2 regions of the Bradyrhizobium sp. USDA 4502 genome follow, and region 1 is predicted to be linked to the other one. Evidence: riboswitches for the same ligand, from Rfam matches in the RefSeq annotation. Region 1 holds a riboswitch; the other holds the start of a gene.

Region 1 (7,802 bases):
CTGCCCGACGCCATCGCGGCGCCTGGCGAGTCCAAGATCCTCACCGTCCATGCCGAGGGCGTGCAGGTCTATGAGTGCAAGCCGGTCAGCGACGGCAAGCTCGCCTGGTCGTTCCGCGAACCGATCGCCACCCTGATCGCCGACGGTCGCACGGTCGGCCGGCATTATGCGGGTCCGAACTGGGAGCATGTCGACGGCAGTGTCGTGACCGCCCGCACCGCCGGCAGCGCACCCGGCACCAACGCCGCCGATATTCCCTGGCTGAAGCTCGAGGTGATCGCCCACCGCGGCAACGGCCTGCTCTCCGGCGTCGCAACCGTGCAGCGGATCAACACCTCGGGCGGCGAGCTCAGCGGCGCCTGCGACAAATCAGGCGCGCTGAAGAGCGCGGCGTATTCGGCGGATTACGTGTTCCTGCGACGGGACTAAGCGTTTTCAAGCGAAGTGGATACCGGTTCGCGTGGAGAAAACGCGCCAAACGAAGAATCGAGAGCCTCGTTCCGATTCAATCGGAATGAGGTTCTAGTCGCGGATGCCGCCGTCGGTCTCGCGCGGCGCCTGGGCGATCTCCGCGGCGGCCAGGTCGCCGCCGGCCGCGAGCGGATCGGCAAGCCGCGCCTCCGCGGTCTCCCGGACATGCGCGGCGAGCGCCGGCATGCGCTCGATCAGGGCATGGAAGTCCTGCGCATCGAGCACCAGGAGCTTGGTCTTGCGCGTCGCCGTCACCGTGCCGGAGCGGCTGGTCCGCCGCAGCAGCGCGATCTCGCCGAAGAACGCGCCGTCGGAGAAAGCCGCACAAGCTGGCTCGGCAGGTCGATCTCGACCTCGCCCGCGGTGATGAAATACATCGATGACGCCGCATCGCCGCGCCGCACCAAGACCTCGCCGGCCTCGATGGTCTGCGACCGCAGCAAGCGCATGATGTCGGAAATATCGGCAGCGCCAAGATGTGAGAACAGCGGCACCCGCGCCAGCATGCCCCAGGTCACGACGAAGTCGCGGCGCCGGACCTCGTCGGTCGCGGTCGAGATGATCGCGACCGGCAGCGCGATCATCGCGAAGCCGACCACGATCGCGACCACCGTGACGGTCCGGCCGAGCGGCGTAATCGGGACGACGTCGCCGTAACCGACGGTGCCGAGCGTCACGATCGCCCACCACATCGCCTGCGGCATGGTGCCGAACTTGTCCGGCTGCACCCTGTGCTCGATGGCATAGAGCAGCGAGGCAAACAGCAGCACGGCGCCGGTCAGGATCACCACGCAGCCGAACAGCGTGCGCCGCTCGGCATGTAGCGCCGCCAGCAGCGAGCGCATCGCGGTCGAATAGCGCACCAGCTTGAGGAACGGCAGCATGCCGAACAGCACCAGCGCGGTCTTGTCGCCGGTCGCAAGCGCGACGGCCGACGGCAGGAAGGCCAGCAGGTCGATCACGCCGAGCGCCGAGAAGGCGTATTCCAGCCGCGCCCGCGCCGGCGTCATGTCGCGCAGCGAGTGGCCGACCACGCTCCAGAGCCGCGCGGCATATTCCAGCGCGAAGGCGATGACCGCCGCGATCTCGATGGTCGTCAGCAGCCAGCCGAACTGCGCGTCGATCTCGGGCACGGAGGCCAGGATCGCCGCCAGCACATCGACGGCGATGATGGCGACGATGACCCGGGCAAAGCGCAAGCCGCCCGAATGCGGCAGATCATCGCGTTCGAGCAGCTCGTAGAGACGGTCGCGCAGCCCGGGATCGCTGATCGTGGGCTTGAGCGGAGCCGTCGCCACGATCAACCTCTCCGTCAGGCGCCGGCCGATGCCTGTTGAGTCATGGCCTGTTCGATCGCCGACAGCGCGGCGTCGGCCTTGGCGCCGTCGGGCCCGCCGGCCTGCGCCATGTCGGGCCGGCCGCCGCCGCCCTTGCCGCCGAGCACCTCGGAGCCCTTGCGCACGAGCTCGACCGCGTTGAACCGCGCGGTCAGATCGGCGGTGACGCCGACCACGATGCCGGCCTTGCCGTCCTCGGTGACGCCAACGATCGCGACCACGCCCGAGCCGATCTGCTTCTTGCCGTCGTCGACGAGACTCTTGAGATCCTTGGTCTCGACGCCCTCGACCGCGCGCGCCAGCAGCTTGACATTGCCGACCTCGCGAACGGCTGAGGCGGCGCCGTTCGACGCACCGCCGCCGCCCATCGCGAGCTTCTTGCGGGCGTCGGACAAATCGCGCTCGAGCTTCTTGCGCTCTTCCATCAGAGCTGTGATGCGCGCCGGCACGTCGTCGATCGTGGTGCGCAGCTCCAGCGCCGCGGTCTTGGCCAGCGCGATGGTGTCGTTGGCGTGCTTGCGCGCATGATGCCCGGTCAGCGCCTCGATACGGCGCACGCCGGACGCGACCGCGCCCTCGCTGGTCACGGAAATCATGCCGATGTCACCGGTGCGGCGGACATGGGTGCCGCCGCAGAGCTCGACCGACCAGCCAAGCGCGTTCTGGCCGTGATCGCGGGCGCCCTTGCCCATCGACACGACGCGAACCTCGTCGCCGTATTTCTCGCCGAACAGCGCGCGGGCGCCGGCCTCGCGGGCATCGTCGACGCCCATGACCCGGGTCGTGACCTCGTCATTCTCCAGCACGACATCGTTGGCGATGTCCTCGATCCGGGCGAGCTCTTCCGGCGTGATCTGCTTCGGATGCACGAAGTCGAAGCGCAGCCGGTCCGGCGTGACCAGCGAGCCGCGCTGCGCGATGTGATCGCCGAGCACCTGGCGCAGCGCCTCGTGCAGCAGATGCGTCGCCGAATGGTTGGCGCGGATCGACGAGCGCCTGGTGTGATCGACCTCGAGCTGCAATGTGGTGCCGACGCCGAGCGTGCCCTGCTCCACCGTGCCGAGATGCACGAACAGATCGCCGGCCTTCTTCTGCGTGTCGGTGACGCGGAACTTGACGCCCTCCCCGGTCAGCACGCCGGTGTCGCCGACCTGGCCGCCGGACTCGCCGTAGAACGGGGTCTGGTTCAGCACGATCGCGCCGCTCTCGCCGGCCTTCAGGCTCTCGACCTCGGCGCCGTCCTTGATCAGCGCCGTCACCGCGCCTTCCGCGCTCTCGGTCTCGTAGCCGAGGAATTCGGTCGCACCGAGCTTCTCGCGCAGCGGGAACCAGATCGCCTCGCTCGCCGCCTCGCCCGAGCCCGCCCACGAGGCACGCGCCTTGACGCGCTGCCGCTCCATCGCGTCGGTGAACGACGCCTGGTCGACGCTGATGCCGCGCGACTTCAGCGCGTCCTGCGTCAGATCGAGCGGGAAGCCGTAGGTGTCGTACAGCGTGAACGCGGTGTCGCCGTCGAACATGTCGCCCTTCTTGAGGCCGGCGCTCTTCTCGTCGAGGATCGACAGGCCGCGCGCCAGCGTCTTGCGGAAGCGCGTCTCCTCCAGCCGCAGCGTCTCCTCGATCAGCTTCTCCGCACGGACCAGATCCGGATAGGCCTGGCCCATCTCGCGGACCAGCGCCCAGACCAGGCGATGCATCAGCGGCTCGCTCGCGCCCAAGAGCTGTGCATGGCGCATCGCGCGGCGCATGATCCGGCGCAGCACGTAGCCGCGGCCCTCGTTCGACGGCAGCACGCCGTCGGTGATCAGGAACGCGGACGAGCGCAGATGGTCCGCGATCACCCGATACGACCCAACGTTCTGCTCGTTCGGACCGTGCCCGAGGGTAGACGCGGCGGCATCGATCAGATTGCGGAACAGATCGGTCTCGAACACGCTCTCGACGCCCTGCAGGATGCAGGCCATGCGCTCGAGCCCCATGCCGGTGTCGATCGAGGGACGCGGCAGCGCTACGCGCTCCTCCTTCGTCACCTGCTCGTACTGCATGAACACCAGGTTCCAGAATTCGAGGAAGCGATCGCCATCCTCATCCGGGCTGCCCGGAGGGCCGCCCCAGATGTGCTCGCCGCGGTCGATGAAGATTTCGGAGCACGGTCCGCACGGGCCGGTGTCGCCCATCGCCCAGAAATTGTCCGAGGTCGGGATGCGGATGATGCGGTCGTCCGAGAAGCCCGCGATCTTCTTCCAGTAGCCGGCCGCCTCGTCGTCGGTGTGGTAGACGGTGACCAGCAGCTTGTCCTTCTTCAGCCCGAAATCCTTGGTGATCAGATTCCAGGCGAGCTCGATCGCGCGCTCCTTGAAGTAATCGCCGAACGAGAAGTTGCCGAGCATCTCGAAGAAGGTGAGATGGCGCGCGGTGTAGCCGACATTGTCGAGGTCGTTATGCTTGCCGCCGGCGCGCACGCACTTCTGCGACGTCGTGGCGCGCTGGTAGCCGCGCTTCTCGACGCCGGTGAAGACGTTCTTGAACTGCACCATGCCGGCATTGGTGAACATCAAGGTCGGGTCGTTGCGCGGAACCAGCGGCGACGAGGCCACGATCTCGTGCCCGTTCTCCTTGAAGAAGTTCAGAAATGTCGACCTGATGTCGTTGACGCTGCTCATGTTCATCCAATCGGAAAAAGGGGCCGGCCAGCCGCAAAAAGGCGTCATTTTCCGGCCGAACGCTTTTAGACATTGCCAGCTGCGGTGTCCAGAAACTGTGCAGGCGGATCATGGGCTTGCCGCGGCAGCACAAAGCCCATTGGATAGTTGCTGCAGCTGCGTTGACAGTCTTGGTGGCGCCGTGTTTTCTACCTACCTATACCTAGTCACGTCGGGAGAGACCGGCCTTACCGCCGGCGCCGAAGGAGCAACCGCCCCGGAAACTCTCAGGCAAAAGGACCGCGTGACGTCTGACATCTGGAAAGAGACGCTGGGGTTCGCCCCGATGCGTCCGCCGACGGGATAATACTCTCAGGCACAGCGACAGATGGGGCTTTCTGCAGGTTTCTCAAGGGGAAATAGGTCCCCGGCGGGAACCGCGAGGGCCCTGTGATGCTTGCGCGCGAAACCTCCCCGCTGAAACAGACCCCGCTGCACGCGCTGCACCTTGCGCGCGGCGCCAAGATGGTGCCGTTCGCCGGCTATGACATGCCGGTGCAATACGCGGCCGGCGTGCTGAAGGAGCACCTGCACACCCGCAAGGAAGCCGGCCTGTTCGATGTGTCGCACATGGGCCAGCTCGTGCTGAGGGCCAAATCTGGCAAGGTCGCGGATGCCGCGCTCGCGCTGGAAAAACTGGTGCCGCAGGACATCGTCGGTATCGCGCCGGGACGGCAGCGCTACGCGCAATTCACTAACAATGACGGTGGCCTGCTCGACGACCTGATGGTGGCGAATTTCGGCGATCACCTGTTCCTGGTGGTCAACGCCGCCTGCAAGGCCGAGGACGAGGCGCATCTCCGCGCGCATCTCTCCGACGCCTGCGAGATCATCTCGCTGGCCGACCGCGCGCTGATCGCGCTGCAGGGCCCGAAAGCCGAATCGGCGCTGGCGAATCTTTGTGCGGATGTCAGTTCGATGAAATTCATGGATGCCGGTCCGCGCGGCGTCGGCGACGTCGACTGCTTCGTCTCGCGCTCCGGCTATACCGGCGAGGACGGCTTTGAGATCTCGGTGCCCGCAGACAAGGTGGAAGCCCTGGTCACCGCGCTGCTCGACAATCCCGACGTGTTGCCGATCGGGCTCGGCGCGCGCGACAGCCTGCGGCTCGAAGCCGGGCTGTGCCTCTATGGCCATGACATCGACACCACGACGACGCCGGTCGAAGGCGCGCTGGAATGGTCGGTGCAGAAGGTTCGCCGCAGCGGCGGCGCCCGCGCCGGCGGCTTCCCCGGCGCCGACAAAATTCTCGCGCAATTCGCAGATGGCGCTGCGCGCCGACGGGTCGGCCTGAAGCCTGACGGCCGCGCACCGGTGCGCGAAGGCGCCGCGCTGTTCGCCGATGCCGGCTCGACCGAGCAGATCGGCAAGGTGACCTCGGGCGGCTTCGGCCCGAGCCTCAATGCGCCGGTTGCGATGGGCTACCTGCCCACGGCCCTTTCCGCCGTCGGCACCACCGTTTTCGCCGAAGTGCGCGGCCAGCGGCTGCCGCTGAAAGTCGCCGCTACGCCCTTCGTCCCCAATACCTACAAACGCTGAACGCCAAAGGATCGACCCCATGACGACGCTGTACACGTCCGACCACGAATGGCTCCGCATCGAGGGCGACGTCGCCACGATCGGGATCACCGACTATGCGCAGTCGCAGCTCGGCGACGTCGTGTTCGTCGAACTGCCCAAGGTCGGCCGCAGCCTGAAGAAGGCCGAGGCCGCCGCTGTCGTCGAATCCGTCAAGGCCGCTTCCGACGTCTACGCGCCGATCGCCGGCGAGGTGGTCGAGGTCAACGACGCGCTCGCCGCCGAGCCCGCGCTGGTCAATTCCGACGCCGGCGGCAAGGCCTGGTTCTTCAAGCTGAAGATTGCCGACAAGGGCGAGCTCGGCGGCCTGATGGACGAGGCCGCCTACGCCGCGCACACCGCCTAAAGGATCACCCCGAGGATCACGTCATGAACGCGCCCTTCAAGCCGATCAACGAAGCCGCCACCGATTTCGTGCGCCGCCACATCGGACCGTCGCCGCGCGACGTCAACGCGATGCTGGAGACGGTCGGCGCCGCGAGCCTGCAGGCGCTGATGAACGAGACGCTGCCGGCGTCGATCCGGCAGAAGGCGCCGCTCGATCTCGGCCGGGCGCTGAGCGAGACCGAGGCGCTCGCGCATATGAGCGAGCTCGCCGCGCAGAACCAGGTGTTCACCTCGCTGATCGGCCAGGGCTATTCCGGCACCATCCTGCCCGCGGTGATCCAGCGCAACATTCTGGAGAACCCGGCCTGGTACACCGCCTATACGCCGTACCAGCCGGAGATCAGCCAGGGCCGGCTCGAGGCGCTGTTCAACTTCCAGACCATGATCTGCGATCTCACCGGGCTCGACGTCGCCAACGCCTCGCTGCTCGACGAGGCGACCGCCGCGGCGGAAGCGATGGCGCTCGCCGAGCGCCACTCGCAGGTCAAAGCGAAGGTGTTCTTCGTCGACAAGGAGGTGCATCCGCAGACGCTGGCGGTGATGCGCACGCGCGCCGCGCCGCTGGGCTGGGCGCTGGTGGTCGGCGATCCCCTGACCGAGCTCGACAACGCCGATGTGCTCGGCGCGCTGTTGCAATATCCGGGCACATCGGGCGCGGTACGCGACCTTAAGCCTGCGATCGCGTCGCTGCGCGCCAAGGGCGCGCTTGCGATCGTCGCGGCGGACCTGCTGTCGCTGACGCTGCTCGCCTCGCCCGGCGAGCTCGGCGCCGACATCGCGATCGGTTCGGCGCAGCGGTTCGGCGTGCCGACGGGGTATGGCGGACCGCACGCCGCCTACATGGCGGTGCGCGACACGCTGAAGCGCTCGCTGCCCGGCCGCATCGTCGGCCTCTCGGTCGATTCGCGCGGTGCGCCGGCCTACCGCCTCGCGCTGCAAACCCGCGAGCAGCATATCCGCCGCGAGAAGGCGACCTCGAACATCTGCACCGCGCAGGTGCTGCTCGCCGTGATCGCCTCGATGTATGCGGTCTATCACGGTCCCGAGGGCCTGACCCATATCGCACGCAGCGTGCATCGTCGCGCCACCGTGCTCGCCGCCGGCCTGCGCAAGCTCGGCTTTGCGCCGACCAGCGAAGCGTTCTTCGATACCGTGACCGTCGAGGCAGGTAGCAAGCAGATCGAGCTCGTCACCCGCGCGCAGGCCGAACGGATCAATCTGCGGATCGGCGCGACCACGCTCGGCATCGCGCTCGACGAGACCTCGACGCCGGAGACGGTCGAGGCGGTGTGGCGCGTGTTCGGCGGCAAGCTCAGCTATGCCGAGA
Region 2 (7,802 bases), 170 kb from region 1:
GCGGCAGGACTGGATTTACGACTGGCGCGCCTGAGCTCGGCCAATCACGACCGACCCGTCTGGAAACGCCGGCTTAGTGGACGAGGCCCCGTGGCGCGCGCGGGCCCTTCGCCGCCGGCGTGGGGGTAGCGGGGGCAGCGGCCGCAGGCGTGTCCGGCGGGCTTTCATGGCACTTGCCCTTGCGCCAGGCCTCATCCGCCAGCTTCTGCTGGGAGTGGATCGAGATCAGCTCGTTGCGATAGACCATCTCGGAGACGACAGTACCGCCGACGCCGGTCTCCGCCTTGGCCATCAATTTTTCCTGATCCGCCGCGCGGGTCTTGAGATTGCTGCGCTCGTTCTCGAGCTGCTTGCAATCATAAAGCTCGTACTTGGCGGGATCGGCGAATGCCGACGGCACGGTGTCGCCGATCTGCGCGCAGCCGGAAACGCCCGCGGCCGAGGCGAACAGCGCGATGACGGCCGCCGCGCGCGACAGCTTCAGGCGGCGTGGGAAACGAACGGACATTCAGCTTTCTTAACCGGACAGTGTTGAGATTGCCTAAAGCAGCCACCGGTGTCCGGATTGAGGCTCAATCGCGGCGGCGCGCTGCTTATCCCAATGCCCGGCCGCCGAGGCAAATGGAATTGCGGGCCGCCGCTTAAGCCTTTGAAAGCTCACCTGTTAGCACCGGATAATGACAATTCCACTCGGCGCCCAAACGCGCTAGAAATCGGCGCGCCTGGCGCAACGCGGACGTGGCGGAACTGGTAGACGCAAGGGACTTAAAATCCCTCGATGGCAACGTCGTGTGGGTTCGAGTCCCACCGCCCGCACCAACCTTCGCATGCCACGCGCACCCGAGCGGGCCAGCGTCGTGTTTTCCGGCTGTGGCGCAGTTCACACGCCGCGGTCGCTGTCTGTCGTAGTCTTGCCCGCATTGGAAATTCCGGCCGCGCATTTTCGCGGCTGTTGCATTTCGAAATCAATTTTTGTCGGAGATCGGCGATGGAGATTGCGAAGCGCAATCGGATTGCAAACTGCAATCGGATTACCAGCGAAACGGCGCGCGATCATGGTGCCTTTACTCTCGAACACTGCGACGATGCGGCTCATTGCAGCAACGGGCTCGATGCCCAGAATTTCCGCGACGCTGCGCCCGACGACCGCGCGATCTACCGGCGATGGATCCGCGGCGCGATCATGGTGTACGGACTGCTCGCGTTTGCCGCTGGAGCGGTGGTCTGGATGAGCGGAACCGGCATCGGACAGACACAGCTCACGAGCTTGTCGAGCCCGAGCAGCATGAGACCAGACCACGGCGATTAGCGGTCGCCGGTTCGGAACTCGCACCCTGCGTATTCGTTGTCATGCCGCAATTGGAGCATGACGATGCCGAACGACGATCCATCCGCGCAGCGCGCAACCGACCAACCCGATCAGCGCAAGGAGCGCCCCTCCCCGCCGCAGCACGCACCACAAGGCGGACCACCGCTCAGCGACGGACTGGAGCAGCTCCGCGACAGCCACACCTGACACGCGACAGCGCGAAAAAGAAAAATGGCCGGGACAAGTCCCGGCCATTTGTTTTGCGTCAAGCCGCAAGCTTACTCGGACTTGTCGATATTCCAGAAGATCGGCGTTGCCGGGCCGTCGAGCACACCGGTCAGCGACTTCCGCCATGCGCTCGGAATGGTGTACTGGCCGAGCGGAACGTAGATCACCTGATCGTAGGCCTCGGTCTGGATTTCCGCGGCGATCTTCTTCTTTTCCTCAGCCGAGCCGGCGCGCGCGAACTTGTCACGCAGCTCCTCGATCTTCGGGTCTTCGGCCCAGCCGAACCAGCCGCCATTCTTGCCGCGACCGGTGATCGACGCGTTGACGATCGGATCGGAGACGTCGGCCGCGACCCAGTTGGTGAAGAACATGTTCCAGCCGCCTTCCTTCGGCGGCTTCTGGCTGGCGCGGCGGGTCACCACGGTCTGCCAGTCGGTGGCCTGCAGGTCGACCTTGAAGCCGGCCTCGCGCAACTGCTGCGCAGCCACGACCGGCTGCGCCTTCAGCGTCGTGACGTCGCCCGGCGCCATAATCACCACGGGGGTGCCGTCATAGCCGGATGCGGCAAGCGCCTTCTTGGCTTCCGCCAGGCCGTTGCCCTTCACCAGCGTTTCGGCCCCGACGTCGGTCTCGAGCGGCGTGCCGCAGACGAAGAAGGCGCCGCAGACCCTCTGGTACTTGGCGTTGCCGACCAGCGCGTCGAGCACGTCCTTCTGGTTCATCGCCAGGAACGCAGCCCGGCGCACCTTCGGATTGTCGAACGGCGGATAGAGAAAGTTCATGCGTCCGAGGGTCTGGAAGCCGAACTTGTTGAGGACGTCGATCTTGAGATCCGGATTGGCTTCGAGCACCGGCAGCATGTCGAACGGAAGGTTCTCCATGAAATCGATGTCGCCGGATTGCAACGCGTTCACCGCGGTCTGCGCATCGGCCATCGTGACCCACTCGACGCGGTCGACCTTGACGACCTTGCCGCCCGCGGTCCAGCTCGCCGGCTCCTTGCGCGGCACGTAGTCCTTGTTCTTCTCATAGACCGCCTTCACGCCCGGCTGGAATTCCGCCTGCACGAATTTGAACGGTCCGGAGCCGATCTGTTCCGGGATCGGCTTGTCCGGCGGCGTCTCGGCCAGACGCTTCGGCATCATGAACGGCACGCGCGATGACGGCTTGCCGATCGATTCCAGCACGAGGCCGTAGGGTTCCTTCAGCTTCAGCGTGATGGTCTTGGCGTCGGTCGCCTCCAGGCTCGCGACGAAGTCCATCAGCTTCTGGCCCATGCCGTCGACCTTGCCCCAACGCTGCAGCGAGGCGACGCAGTCTTCCGCGGTGACCGGCGCGCCGTCGTGCCACTTCAGACCGTCGCGCAGTGTGAACGTGTAGGTCAGCTTGTCGTCGGAAACCTTCCAGTCCGCCATCTGCGGCTGGATCTTGAAATTGGAATCCGTCGCCAGCAGCGTGTCATAGATCATGTAGCCATGATCGCGGGTGATGTAGGCCGTGGTCATGATCGGATCGATGACGCGCAGATCCGAGTGCATCACCGCGGTGATGGTCTTGCCCGCGGCCATCGCCTGCGGCGCGAATGACAATTCCTGCGGCGCGAACGACAGCGCGAGCGCCGTCAACGCGGCCGCTAGCGTGCGGTGTTTCCAACGCGAGATAGGGAACATGCAATCTCTCCTGACGTGTAACTGGTCAAAGCCGGCTTATTCGTTATGCATGTGGTTCGCTATTTAGGCGAACTAACATGCTGTATGGCTTGTGAAATCGAGACTTGCACCAAGCGCCAAGCGCGTCAATCGGTTTCAGGTCGCATCGGACGTACACAAACGAATGAGGCCGCGCGCCAGATTTTGGCTTTACAAAATCGTCGGCTGAGATTTTCGTAACGCGCGCGCGATGCCGGCGCCGTCAGAACAACAAGAGAGAACAACGATGAACCCCGCCAATCTCCCCTTTGATTCCGAAACGATGCTGCAGGGCCTGCGCAGCTGGGTGGAATGCGAAAGCCCGACCTGGGACGCCGCCGCGGTCGAACGCATGCTCGATCTCGCCGCCCGCGAGATGGCGATCATGGGTGCGACGATCGAGCGCATCGCCGGACGCCAGGGCTTCGCGGGCTGCGTCCGCGCCCGTTTTCCCCATCCGAAACAAGGCCAGCCCGGCATCCTGATCGCCGGCCATCTGGACACCGTTCACCCCGTCGGCACCATCGAGAACCTGAAGTGGCGGCGCGAAGGCAACAAGTGCTTCGGGCCGGGCATCTTCGACATGAAGGGCGGCAACTACCTGTCGATCGAGGCGATCAGGCAATTGGCGCGCGCCTCTTTCACGACTCCGCTGCCGATCACCGTGCTGTTCACCCCCGACGAAGAGGTGGGCACGCCGTCGACGCGCGACATCATCGAGGCGGAAGCCGCGCGCAACAAATATGTGTTGGTGCCGGAGCCCGGCCGTCCAAACAACGGCGTCGTCACCGGCCGCTATGCGATCGCGCGCTTCAACCTGGAAGCCACCGGCAAGCCCAGCCATGCCGGCGCAACGCTGTCTTCCGGCCGCTCCGCGATCCGCGAGATGGCGCGGCAGATCATCGCCATCGACGGCATGACCACCGAGGACTGCACCTTCTCGGTCGGCATCGTGCATGGCGGCCAGTGGGTCAATTGCGTCGCAACGACCTGCACCGGCGAAGCGCTCAGCATGGCCAAGCGCCAGGCCGATCTCGACCGTGGCGTCGAGCGCATGCTGGCACTGTCGGGCACCGCCAACGACGTGACCTTCAAGGTGACGCGCGGCGTCACCCGCCCGGTGTGGGAGCCCGATGCGGGCACCATGGCGCTCTATGAAAAGGCAAAAGGCCTTGCTGCAGCGATGGGTCTCGATCTGCCGCACGGCAGCGCCGGCGGCGGCTCGGACGGCAACTTCACCGGCGCGATGGGCATCCCCACGCTCGACGGCCTCGGCGTTCGCGGCGCCGATGCACATACGCTCAACGAGCACATCGAGGTCGACAGCCTCGCCGAACGCGGCCGCCTGATGGCGGCACTGCTGGCGACGCTGGACTGACATCGATTGCACTGCACAACACGTTGGCACTGCCGGATCGAAATTTAGCCTTGTCCATTTTTAAGGCTTCGCCTACGGTCCGGCCGTCCAACGCGACGATGCGGGAGAGATCGAAGCGACAACATTCGTGTTGTTGGCTTCGGCGCCGACGGAGCAACCGCCCCGGAAACTCTCAGGCAAAAGGACTGTATCGTCAGGACGATCTGGAGAGAGACGAACATGGCCGCACATCAAGGGCCATGACGTCCACCGAAGGGGATAGTTCGCTTCTGGCCACAGCCCGATGCGGATCAAGCTCTCAGGTACCGTGACAGATGGGGCGCCGAATGCCGGTTTGACCGGTGGTTCGGCGACTCTAACCCACGGGAGCCTGACAACCATCATGCCACATATCGCGATTATCGGCGCCGGCATCACCGGCGTAACGACGGCCTATGCCCTGCTTGAACGCGGCTACAAGGTGACTGTCCTTGACAGGCATCGCTACGCCGCGATGGAAACTTCGTTCGCCAATGGCGGACAGCTTTCCGCCAGCAACGCCGAAGTCTGGAACAGTGCTGCGACCATCCTGAAGGGGCTGCGCTGGATGCTCAGAAGCGACGCCCCGCTGCTGATGAACCCGAAGCCGAGCTGGCACAAATATTCCTGGATCAGCGAGTTCGTCGGCCACATCACGCGCTATCGCGGCAACACCATCGAGACCACGAAGCTCGCCATCGAAGCGCGCAAGCATCTGTTCTCGATCGCAGAGCGCGAAAACATCGCCTTCGATCTCGAACGCCGCGGCATCCTGCACGTCTATCACGACAGGGCCGGCTTCGAAGCCGGCCTCAAGGTCAACACGCTGCTGCAGCAAGGCGGGCTCGACCGCCGGCCGGTGACCCCGGACGAGATCCGCGTCATCGAACCCGCGCTGCAGACAACCTGCTATGGCGGCTTCTTCACGCCGTCCGACGCGACCGGCGATATTCACAAATTCACGCGTGGGCTTGCCGACGCCTGCATCCGCCGTGGCGCGAGCTTCGTCCATGAAGCCGACGTCGACACGATCGCACACGGCGATGACGGCTTCCGCATCGGCTGGAACGAAGCTGCTTCACATGATGCTGCGGTCGCGACGCGACAGCAGCTACAGGCGGACGGGATCGTGATTTGCGCCGGCGTGGCGAGCCGCCACTTCGCCAGCCTGCTCAACGACCGCGTCAATGTCTATCCGGTGAAGGGCTATTCGATCACTGTGCAGCTCGATGCGCCGCAAAGCCGGAATGCCGCCCCAACCGTCAGCCTGCTCGATGAAGCTGCGAAGATCGTCACCAGCCGGCTCGGCGCCGACCGCTTCCGCGTCGCCGGCACCGCCGAGTTCAACGGCTTCAACCGCGACATTCGCGCCGATCGCATTCAACCGCTGGTGGACTGGGTGCGGCATCATTTCCCGGAGATCGATACGTCGAAAGTCGTGCCATGGGCGGGCCTGCGCCCGATGATGCCGAACATGATGCCGGTGGTTCGCGCCGGACGGATTCCGGGCGTGTTCTACAATACGGGCCACGGTCATCTCGGCTGGACGCTGTCGGCGGCGACGGCGCAGATGGTGGCCCAGGCGATCGACGATTGGCGCGACCTCGACACGCCGCCGATGGCGCCGTCGTTCGGCGCCGGGCTCGATGTGCCCGCCGACGCGCGCAAAGCTGAAATCAATCCACCTTCCAGTGGACTGCTTCGAACTTCACCGGAGGAATAATCGCGGCCAACAGGACTGATTAGCTGCACCGCAAAATCCGCAGCACCGATGGCATGGGACTTGCTCAAGTTCTACCGTGAGTCTGCTACCATCTGTGCTACGGTCTGGTGTGCAACGGTCCCGCTGGGGACTTCATCGACCACAACCCAACGGATCAAATTTGCTCGGATATCTGCTTCGCCGCATCCTCGCCGCCATTCCCGTGATGGGCGTGGTGGCTCTGTTCGTGTTCCTGTTGCTGCGGCTGACGCCGGGCGACCCGGCCGCCATCCTCGCCGGCGACAACGCGACGCCCGAACAGCTCGAACGCATTCGGACCTCGCTTGGTCTGAACGAGCCGATCTACATCCAGTTCTACACCTGGATCGCCAAGTTGCTGCACGGCGACCTCGGCGTCTCCCTGATCTCGAACAAGCCGATCCTCGAAATGATCGTCCCGCGCCTCGAGCCCTCGATCTCGGTCGCGCTGGCCACCATCATCCTCTCGATCCTGGTGGCGGTGCCCCTCGGCGTGATCGCGGCGTGGAAGCACGGCACCTGGATCGACCGCTTCGTGATGGGGCTTTCCGTGCTCGGCTTCTCGGTGCCGGTGTTCGTCATCGGCTATGTGCTGATCCAGATCTTTGCGATTGATCTGCGCTGGGTTCCGGTACAGGGCTTCAAGAGCATCTCGGCCGGCTTCGGTCCGTTCTTCCAGCGCCTCATCCTGCCGACCTGCACACTCTCCTTCATCTATGTCGCGCTGATCGCACGCATGACGCGGGCCTCGATGCTCGATGTGCTCGGCGAGGATTACGTGCGCACGGCGCGGGCCAAGGGCATCGGCGAGACCGGCGTGCTGCTGCGCCATGCGCTGCGCAACGCCGCCGTGCCGGTCATCACGGTGATCGGTTCCGGCTTCGCGCTGCTGATCTCCGGCGTCGTCGTCACCGAGAGCGTGTTCAATCTGCCCGGCATCGGCCGCCTCACCGTCGATGCGGTGCTGGCGCGCGACTATCCGGTGATCCAGGCGATGATCCTGTTGACGTCGGGTATCTACGTCGCGGTCAATCTGTTGATCGACCTCGCCTACACCCTGCTCGATCCTCGTATCCGGTACTGAGCAATGGCGATCGAAACCCTTCCCGAATCCTCGCTTCCCGTCACCCGGCCGTTCCGCGTCAAGTTCGGCTTCCTGACGTCGACGCCGATCATCGCGGTTGCGACGATCAGCCTCGCCCTCATCATCCTGATGGCGATCTTCGCGCCGCTGCTTGCGCCGCACGATCCTCTGCTGCTGACGCCGTCGCAGCGGCTGAAGCCGTCGAGCGCGCAATATCTGCTCGGCACCGACGCTTATGGCCGCGACCTGTTGTCGCGCATCATCTACGGCGCACGGATCTCGCTGGTGATCGGGCTCGGCGCCGCCGTCTGCTCGATCGCCATCGGCCTTCTGATCGGCCTCGTCGCCGGCTTCTT

What was found. Region 1 has a riboswitch for glycine ahead of gcvT (glycine cleavage system aminomethyltransferase GcvT). Riboswitches for the same ligand answer to the same signal wherever they lie in the genome.
Region 2: it holds a riboswitch for glycine, as region 1 does, so the genes downstream of both, ACVW1B_RS19330 (D-amino acid dehydrogenase) here and gcvT (glycine cleavage system aminomethyltransferase GcvT) in region 1, are expected to answer to the same signal.

What each region holds. Positions count from the first base shown of each region.
Region 1 covers NZ_JBSSGF010000001.1:4,332,158-4,339,959, forward strand. Annotated here, with positions in the region: gene ACVW1B_RS20165 (DUF3455 domain-containing protein) at 1-429, shown strand, start outside; partial or broken gene ACVW1B_RS20170 (cyclic nucleotide-gated ion channel) at 523-1,772, opposite strand; gene alaS (alanine--tRNA ligase) at 1,784-4,471, opposite strand; glycine riboswitch at 4,674-4,762, shown strand; gene gcvT (glycine cleavage system aminomethyltransferase GcvT) at 4,904-6,049, shown strand; gene gcvH (glycine cleavage system protein GcvH) at 6,069-6,434, shown strand; gene gcvP (aminomethyl-transferring glycine dehydrogenase) at 6,458-7,802, shown strand, end outside.
Region 2 covers NZ_JBSSGF010000001.1:4,161,557-4,169,358, forward strand. Annotated here, with positions in the region: gene ACVW1B_RS19300 (FAD-dependent monooxygenase) at 1-34, shown strand, start outside; gene ACVW1B_RS19305 (twin-arginine translocation pathway signal) at 74-508, opposite strand; tRNA gene ACVW1B_RS19310 (tRNA-Leu) at 733-819, shown strand; gene ACVW1B_RS19315 (hypothetical protein) at 989-1,309, shown strand; gene ACVW1B_RS19320 (ABC transporter substrate-binding protein) at 1,588-3,207, opposite strand; gene ACVW1B_RS19325 (M20/M25/M40 family metallo-hydrolase) at 3,473-4,603, shown strand; glycine riboswitch at 4,695-4,801, shown strand; glycine riboswitch at 4,805-4,919, shown strand; gene ACVW1B_RS19330 (D-amino acid dehydrogenase) at 4,986-6,344, shown strand; gene ACVW1B_RS19335 (ABC transporter permease) at 6,505-7,446, shown strand; gene ACVW1B_RS19340 (ABC transporter permease) at 7,450-7,802, shown strand, end outside.